One region of the Nocardiopsis sp. iso_238 genome, then DNA from elsewhere that is predicted to be linked to it. Evidence: predicted binding sites of a transcription regulator. Region 1 holds the regulator's gene; the other holds the start of a gene.
The links. Region 1 encodes LexA, which represses DNA repair genes until DNA is damaged. Its sites were predicted from a motif close to TCGAACANNTGTTCGA; they were not measured.
Positions count from the first base shown of each region.

Region 2: recA (recombinase RecA) is a predicted target of LexA. The motif match lies at 1,561-1,576, and genes of this name have one in related genera.

Region 1 covers NZ_CM149668.1:1,604,434-1,608,816, forward strand. Annotated here, with positions in the region: gene AC0VYL_RS07185 (LysR family transcriptional regulator) at 1-614, opposite strand, end outside; gene AC0VYL_RS07190 (sugar O-acetyltransferase) at 703-1,254, shown strand; gene AC0VYL_RS07195 (alpha/beta hydrolase family protein) at 1,343-2,425, opposite strand; gene lexA (transcriptional repressor LexA) at 2,475-3,128, opposite strand; gene nrdR (transcriptional regulator NrdR) at 3,817-4,299, shown strand.
Region 2 covers NZ_CM149668.1:4,383,566-4,387,948, reverse strand. Annotated here, with positions in the region: gene AC0VYL_RS19845 (ATP-dependent helicase) at 1-1,188, opposite strand, end outside; gene AC0VYL_RS19840 (DUF3046 domain-containing protein) at 1,310-1,504, shown strand; gene recA (recombinase RecA) at 1,686-2,807, shown strand; gene AC0VYL_RS19830 (regulatory protein RecX) at 2,800-3,393, shown strand; gene AC0VYL_RS19825 (class I SAM-dependent methyltransferase) at 3,925-4,383, shown strand, end outside.

The DNA of each region.
Region 1 (4,383 bases):
TAGAACTCCGCCCACTCCGTACCCGGGCTGATCCCGGGGATCCAGACACGGTGGCCGACCAGGTCCGAGGGCCGGGCCCGGGCCGCGTTCGCCAACGGGTGGCCGGGCCCGACCAGAAGCTCCAGAGGCGCGTCCAGGAGCCGTTCGGCGCTGATCCCGGCCGGAACCCGGTCCGCCGACAGGGCACGGAAGGACGCGTCGACGGTGCCATCGAGCACGGCCCGCGTGGCCTGGGCCGCGTTCTCGTCGCCCAGGGTGACCGTGTCCAGGCTCATCCCGGGGCGGGACCGGTAGAACCGGTAGACGGCCTGGGCCGGAGCGATGCGCCGGTTGAGGACGTCGACGCGCAGGGGCCGGACACCGGGGCGGACGGCCCGCTCGGCCTGCGCGACGGCGGCCAGGACCTTCCTGGCGTGCGGCAGGAGGACCTGCCCGTCCAGGCTCAGCCGGGACCCCCGGGGAGTTCGGACCAACAGCGAGACCCCGAGGCGCCCCTCCAGGGACGCGATCCGTTTGGAGACCGCCTGCTGGCTGATCCCGAGCTCGCCCGCCGCCGCCTGGAACTGGCCGACCTCCGCGACGGACACGAACGTGCGCAGCGCTTCGACATCCACGGCTTCAGCCTACGTTCACAACCATCGGTTGTGTCAGGGCGGTCGTGAGTTGTTTGACCGTGCCCGCTCCGGGTGCTGGGATCGCCGTATGCCCACTCCATCAGACCAGGTCCTGTACGTCCGGACACCCGAGTTCGCGCGCTTCGCGGAGCGCGTCGCGGAGGTGACCGACGCGACCTCCCGCCTCAACATGCTGCCCTTCAGCGACGGCGAAGGCCGAGCGGAACTACTCTCGGTTGTGTTCGGTGGCCCGCTGCCGGACTCGGTGACCGTCTATCCGCCCTTCTTCACCGAGTACGGGCTGAACACGACGTTCGGGGAGAACGTCTTCGTCAACCAGGGATGCACGTTCATGGACAGGGGCGGGATCCGCATCGGGGACCGCGTCATGATCGCCCCGAAGGTCAGCCTCATCACCGGAGGGCACCCGCTGCCCCTCGCCGAGCGCCGCGAGTACATCTCCAACGCCCCGATCGTCATCGAGGACGACGTCTGGATCGGGGCGTCCGCCCTGATCATGGAGGGAGTGACCGTCGGTCACGGCTCGGTGGTCGCCGCAGGGGCCGTGGTCACCCGTGACGTACCCGCCCGCACCCTGGTCGCGGGGGTCCCCGCCCGCGTGGTCAGGACGATCGACTGAGTCGGTCGGGTCGCTGGCCGGGGGCCCGTCCCGGTGACTCGCCGGGGCGGGCGGTGGCCGTTCCCCGGGGGACCGTAGGCGGGCTCCGCTACCAGAGGCCGTCGAGGAACCGCTCCAGCGCAGGGGTGACGTCGGGGGAGAACGCGCGGTCCGCGTCGAGGGCCGCGGCCCCCGGGGTGTCGTCGTACTCGCGCAGGATGTGGTCGACCCCGGCCAGGTCGACCCGCTCGGCGCCGTCCAGACCGGTCATGAGCCGGTCGATCTCCTCCTCGTTGACCTGGGCGTCCCGGTCGCCCCACAGGACCAGCACCGGGGTGTCCCCGGGCAGCTCCTCGGCCAGCTCGACCGGGTCGAAGGAGTCGATCCAGGCGAGGTAGTCGGCGCCGTTCTCGTCGAACAGCCCGGTGGCGTCGGTCTCGGGCATCTCCGATCCCGAGCGCACCGCGGCCCGCCCCGCCCGCAGGTCGGAGAGCATCTTCGCGGCGGTCACCTCACCGACACCGCCCTGGGCCTCGGCGGTGCGGACCTGCTCGGACACCTGGCGGTCGATGAGGTCGAGCATCCGGGTGCCGGGAGGAGCGGCCAGCACCAGCGCCGGTTCGGCGTCGAGGACCTCATGGGCGCGCAGGGCGTACAGGGCGCCCTCGCTGTGACCGAGGATGACGGTGCGTTCGGGGTCCACCTCGGGCTGGGCGACCAGCTCCGCGTAGGCGGCGGCCATCTGCTGCTCGAAGACCAGGGGGTCGACCGGTCGGTCGAGGGCCTCCTCCTCGGCCTCGGTCAGGTCGGCAGGGTCGGCGCTGCCGAACTTGTCGTAGCGCAGGGACGCCGCACCGGCTCCGGTCAGCACGCGGGCGAGGTTCAGGTTGGTGTTGGCCTCGGGGCGTCCGTAGCCGTTGCCGTCCCGGTCGGTGGGGCCGCTACCGGAGATGATGAGCACCCCGGGGACGGTGCCCCCGTCGTTCGCGGGGGCGGTGAAGGTGCCGGGCACCGTGAAGCCGCCGCCCTCGAAGGAGACCTCGCGCTCCTGCCCGGGGGAGCCGGGCAGGGCGGGCCCGTCGCCGTCGCTGGGCGCGCAGGCGGAGACCAGCAGGGTCCCGGCGGCCAGGATCGCGGCCAGGAGGGTGCGGGTCGGGGCAGGGGACACGGGGGCGGAGACAGGTGTCGACACGCCCTCAGCGTATCGGCCCGCCCACCGCCCCCGGCTCGGGGATCCGCGCTCAGACCCTGCGCATGACCGTGACGACCTTGCCGAGGATGGTGGCCTCGTCGCCCTGGATCGGCTCGTAGGCGTCGTTGCGCGGCATCAGCCACACGTGGCCGTCCGGCTCGCGGCGCAGCACCTTGACGGTCGCCTCGTCGTCCAGCATCGCCGCGACGATGTCACCGTTCTCGGCGGTCTGCTGCTGACGGACCACCACCAGGTCGCCGTCGGTGATCGCGGCGTCGATCATGGAGTCGCCCACCACGGTGAGCATGAACAGACGGCCCTCACCGACCAGCTGGCGCGGCAGTGCCAGGACGTCCTCCACGGCCTCCTCGGCGAGGATCGGGCCACCGGCCGCGATCCGGCCGACCAGCGGGACCGAGGCGGCCCGGGTGGAGTCGGCGGTGAGCTCCTCCTGGGTGAGGGTCTGGGAGGCCTCCCGGCCGGGGGTGCGCAGCTCCACGGCGCGCGGCCGGTTCTGGTCCCGGTGCAGGTACCCCTTGCGCTGGAGCACCTTCAGCTGGTGCGCCACGCTGGAGGGGCTGGACAGGCCGACCGTGTCACCGATCTCCCGGATGGACGGCGGGTAACCCCGTTCCCGGACGTACCTCTGGATGCAGTTGAGGACACTCTGCTGGCGTGCGGTGAGTTTGGGGGTGTCGGGCACGGACGCGCCCGGATCGCCGACGGGCGAAAGAACGGTGGTGGGTCCGGAGCCGACGGCTCCGGGGTTCTCCTCCGGCACGGCCGGGCCTCCTCGGTGTTCGGTTCGGTCAGGGCCTGCGTGTGTGGCCGGTCACCGGCCACGCGGACCGGACGGCGAAGCCGGTGTGAAATCAAGGTCAACTTTAGTCGTTGCACACGGTGATATCAAACAAGCGTTCGAGAGCCTGTGGACGGGATCGCGGAGGGATTTCCCTTTGTGTTTTCGGGAGCCGATTTCCGGTGGTCGCACTTATGTGTGTACACGCGCGCCGCGGCCGTTGTCCGTGGAATGCGCGATCCGGTATGGGGTTCGTCTCGCCGTGCCCCGCCGCCACTCCGTGGCCTCGGGAGGGAGTGGAATTCGGTCGGCGGTTCGGTGTGGCGGGCGTCGGGCCGCGCGTCCGCGCCCCCTTATCCTGGGATTCGGCTCCCTCGGCCGCACCCCCCGTTTCCACCTCCTCGAACCCCGTTCCTCGGCCGCCCCGGTTCCCGGATTGGGGACACGCCGTGGGCAGGGTTGCGGGCGTCCGCCCCAGCGCCTAGGTTCGACCACAACATCTGGTGTTGACACGGGGGCCGTAGTCAATAAGTTGTGGTTAAGTAGACTCCTAGGGTTGTTGGTCGGGTACAGGAAAGCCAGGTGAACCGGGATGCACTGTCCGTTCTGCCGTCATCCGGACACCAGGGTGATCGACAGCAGGTCCACCGACGACGGCGCGGCCATCCGGCGCCGCCGGACCTGCCCCGTCTGTGAACGCCGCTTCACCACGCAGGAGACCGTCCTGCTGATGGTCGCCAAGCGGTCCGGGGTCACCGAACCCTTCAGCCGCACCAAGATCATCGCCGGAGTGCGCCGCGCCTGCCAGGGCCGTCCCGTCTCCGAGGACGCCCTCGCCAAGCTCGGCCAGCAGGTCGAGGAGGAGATCCGGGGCCGCGGCGTGGCCGAGGTGCCCGCCCACGAGATCGGCCTGGCCATCCTGGGCCCCATGCGCGACCTGGACGAGGTCGCCTACCTGCACTTCGCCAGCGTCTACCGCGGGTTCGAGAGCCTCGCCGACTTCGAGGCCGAGATCGCCAGCCTGCGGGAGGACCGCGAGGGCCAGACGGAGCCCGCGGTCGACACCACCGGGTAGGACCCGGTACGCCACCGCGAGGTGGGCGGAAGCACGGCGGACACCGTACTCCGCACCACCCCGAACACACATGAACGTCCGCGC
Region 2 (4,383 bases), 2.8 Mb from region 1:
GTCCACCGCGCCCATGTCCACCCCGAGTTCGAGGCTGGAGGTGGCCACCACGCACCGCAGCCGCCCCGCCTTGAGGTCGTCCTCGATGAGCTCCCGCTCGGCCTTGGACACGGACCCGTGGTGGGCGCGCGCGATCACCGGAGCGCCGCCCCGGCTCTGCTCGGACTGGCCGGTGACCTGGGCGGCGACCTCCTCGCCGGGCAGGCCGCCGTCGACGCGTTCGGCGTGGAGGTCGTTGAGCCGGGCGCACAACTTCTCGGCGGTGCGGCGGCCGTTGGTGAACACGATGGTGGAGCGGTTGGCCTCGACCAGGTCCAGGACCCGGCGCTCCATGTGCGGCCACACCGAGCCGCGGCTCATGGTGTTGCCCGCGCGCGGGTCCGGGGGAAGCCCCTCGGCGGTGGCGGGCGGGCTCCCGGGTTCGTCGAGGTCGGGGACGGACGCCTCCACCCGGAGGTCCATGCGCGGGGTGTCCGGCGGGGCCACGATCACGGCGCCCGCCTCGGCGGCACCCCCGCCGGTGCCGGTCAGGTAGGCGGCGACGGTCTCACGCGGGCGCACGGTGGCGGACAGGCCGATCCGCTGCGCCGGGCGGTCCAACAGGGCGGACAGGCGTTCCAGGCTCAGTGCCAGGTGGGCGCCGCGCTTGGTCCCGGCCAGGGCGTGCACCTCGTCCACGATGACGGTCTCCACCCCCGCCAGACCCTCGCGGGCCCGGGAGGTCAGGACCAGGAAGAGGGACTCGGGCGTGGTGATGAGGACGTCCGGCGGGTGGGTGGCCATCCGACGCCGCTCCTGGGCGGGGGTGTCGCCGGTGCGCACCCCCACGGTGACCGGGGACAGGGCCTCCCCGCCGCGCTCGGCGGCGGCCGCGATTCCGGCCAGCGGCTGGCGGAGGTTGCGCTCCACGTCCACGGCCAGCGCCTTGAGGGGCGACACGTACAGGACCCGGCAGCGCTTCGACCGGTCCGTCGGCACCGGGGCGTGGGTGAGCCGGTCCAGGGACCACAGGAAGGCCGACAGCGTCTTGCCCGACCCGGTCGGCGCCACCACCAGCGTGTCCCGGCCGGAGGCGATCGTCCGCCAGGCCTCGGTCTGGGCGGCCGTGGGACCGTTCGGGAAGGCCCCTTCGAACCAGGCCCGGGTCGCCGCTCCGAAGGGTGCCAGGGGGTCGGTCGCTCCGCTCATCGCACCAGTCTGCCCAAGGGGTCCGACAGATCGTCGGAGGACACCCGGGCGCGCGGACCGGGTGGAATCCGTCCTGTGGACGAGTCCCCGCGGCTCCCTCCGGTCACTCATACTGGGGCCGATGAGACTCACTGTTTTCTGGCACAACATGCACGCCCAGTTCGGCGAGGCCTACGCGGACAGCCTGGCCAAGGACTACGTCATCGAGAAGCTCGGTTCCCGCACGGTCAACCAGGCGCTGGCCGACGGGATCTCGGCCAAGGAGGTGTGGCGGGCCGTGTGTGACGCGTTCGACCTTCCCGCCTCCGTCCGCTGACCCGGCCTTCGCCAAGCCCGCGTAAAAACCCGGACGCCAGGGGTTCGTACCGGATTTCGAACATGAGTTCGGGTAGTCTGGGTTCTCGACGGGCGGACGCCGAGCGTCGCGATTGTCGTACCGACCGCGTAGCGTCATGCGCATCATGAAGAAAAAGGCATCAACCCAACAGGGGAATCCCGTGGCATCTGGAGACCGAGACAAGGCTCTCGAAACAGCGCTCGCGCAGATCGAGCGGCAGTTCGGCAAGGGCTCCGTCATGCGCTTGGGGGACGACGACCGTCCGCCGATCGAGGCGATCCCCACCGGCGCCATCGCGCTGGACGTCGCCCTGGGTATCGGCGGCCTGCCCAAGGGCCGGGTCGTCGAGGTCTACGGCCCCGAGTCCAGCGGTAAGACCACCGTCGCCCTGCACGCGGTGGCCAGCGCCCAGAAGATGGGCGGCATCGCCGCCTTCGTCGACGCCGAGCACGCGCTCGACCCCGAGTACGCCAAGAAGATCGGCGTCGACACCGACAACCTCCTCCTCTCCCAGCCGGACACCGGTGAGCAGGCGCTGGAGATCGTCGACATGCTCATCCGCTCCGGCGCCGTCTCGATCATCGTGATCGACTCCGTGGCGGCCCTGGTGCCCCGCGCCGAGATCGAGGGCGAGATGGGCGACAGCCACGTCGGCCTCCAGGCCCGGCTCATGTCCCAGGCGCTGCGCAAGATCGCCGGTGCCCTGCACTCCACCGGCACCACCGCGATCTTCATCAACCAGCTCCGCGAGAAGGTCGGCGTCATGTTCGGCTCGCCGGAGACCACCACCGGTGGCAAGGCGCTGAAGTTCTACGCCTCGGTCCGCCTGGACGTGCGCCGCATCGAGACGCTCAAGGACGGCACCGACGCGGTCGGCAACCGCACCCGCGTCAAGGTCGTCAAGAACAAGGTCGCGCCGCCCTTCAAGCAGGCCGAGTTCGACATCCTCTACGGTGTCGGCGTCTCCCGCGAGGGCAGCCTCATCGACCTGGGCGTGGAGCACGCCATCGTGCGCAAGTCCGGCGCCTGGTACACCTACGACGGCACCCAGCTCGGGCAGGGCAAGGAGAACGCCCGCAACTTCCTGCGCGAGAACGTGGACGTGGCCAAGGAGATCGAGAAGAAGATCAAGGAGAAGCTGGGCATCCCCGGTCAGGGTGACGACAGCGCCTCCGGCCCCGCCGAGCCCAAGGCCGCCGACCCAGTCAAGGCCGAGGAGCCCAAGGCCCCCGCCAAGCGGGCCGCCGCCAAGACCACCAAGGCCGCCGCCCCGGATGCGTGAGGGGCGCCGGTCACCTGACCGCACCGGACCGGCCGAAGCCGATCCGGTGAGCGCCGACGAGGAGGCCGCTCCGGGTGGGCAGCCCGGAGCGGACCTCGAGAACAAGGCCAGGAACCTGGTCCTGAGGATGCTCACCCACTCCCCGCGCACCCGCGCCCAGCTGGAACGCTCCCTGCACCGCAGGGAGTACCCGGACGAGGTGGTGGAGCAGGTCCTCAACGGCCTCGACGAGGCCGGGCTGATCGACGACGCCGCCTTCGCCCAGGCCTGGGTCTCCTCCCGGCAGCACGGCAGACACCTGTCCCGCCGCGCCCTGACCCAGGAGCTGCGCACCCGGGGCGTGGAGGAGGAGACCGTCCGCGAGGCGGTCTCCGAGGTCAGCGACGAGGACGAGCAGGAGGCGGCCCGCGCCCTGGCCCGCAAGAGCCTGCGCGGAAGCCGCAGCAAGGACAAGGAGGCCCGGATCCGCCGCGCCCTGGGCGTCCTGGGCCGCAAGGGATACCCGGGAGGCCTGTCCTACCGCATCGTCCGCGAGGAGATGGAGCAGGAAGGCCTGGAGGCCGACCTGGACCACCCCGACTTCTAGCCTCCCGCCGCCCGGTTCGGGACGGTCGGCCCGAGTGGCGGGGCGAGCAGAGCGCCGGGAGCCTCGTGTTCCCCGCGCGCCTCGACCAACGGTGAACACGGTGCCGGAGCACGCGTGACGGTCATGTCGCCCCTGCGCGGATGGGTGACTCCGGGCGTGATTCGACCAGGTCGTTGGCTCCGCGTGTGTTCTGGACGGGCTGTTCGGGGCGAGGAGCCGGGCTGCCTTGAGTCATGCCTTCGGAGCCGATCCGATCACCCGTGGACACCACGGAGCCGGGGAGCGCCGGTCCGGGACCACCTCGACGATGCGCGTGTACGTGCGACCGGGTGAGATCCGGCCGGACGGGTGATCACGCGGTGCCGGGTCCGCTCTCGGGTCGCGCTGGTCCGCGCGGTGCGAGTGGAGGGACACCGGAGGACCGGGGCCTGGTCCGGAGCGGATTTCGGCTGCCGTGAGCCTTCGCGGGCGTTGGCCGGTTCGACCGCCCAGGCGACGCGGGGATCCGTGCGGATGCTAGCTTCCCTTCCCATGACGGAGCACCAGGACCAGACCAGGGCGGCCTATGACGGGGTCGTCGAGTTGTACGCGTCGATGTTCGCCGGTCGGCTGGAGACACAACCGTTCTCGCGGAACATGATCGGCACCTTCGCCGAGCTGGTGCGCGGGACGGGGAACCCACGCGCGGCCGACGTCGGCTGCGGCCCCGGACATCTGACGGCCATGCTGCACGACCTGGGGCTGGACGCCTTCGGCCTGGACCTCTCCCCGGCCATGGTCGAGCACGCACGGCGGGCGCACCCGTCCCTGCGGTTCGACGAGGCGCGGATGGAGGTCCTGCCGGTCGAGGACGGCGCGCTCGGCGGCGTGCTGGCCCACTACTCGATGATCCACACCCCGCCCGAGGAGCTGCCCGCGCTGCTGGCCGAGCAGGCGCGCGTACTGGCGCCCGGGGGTCTGCTGCTGGTCTCGTTCTTCGGCACGGACGGC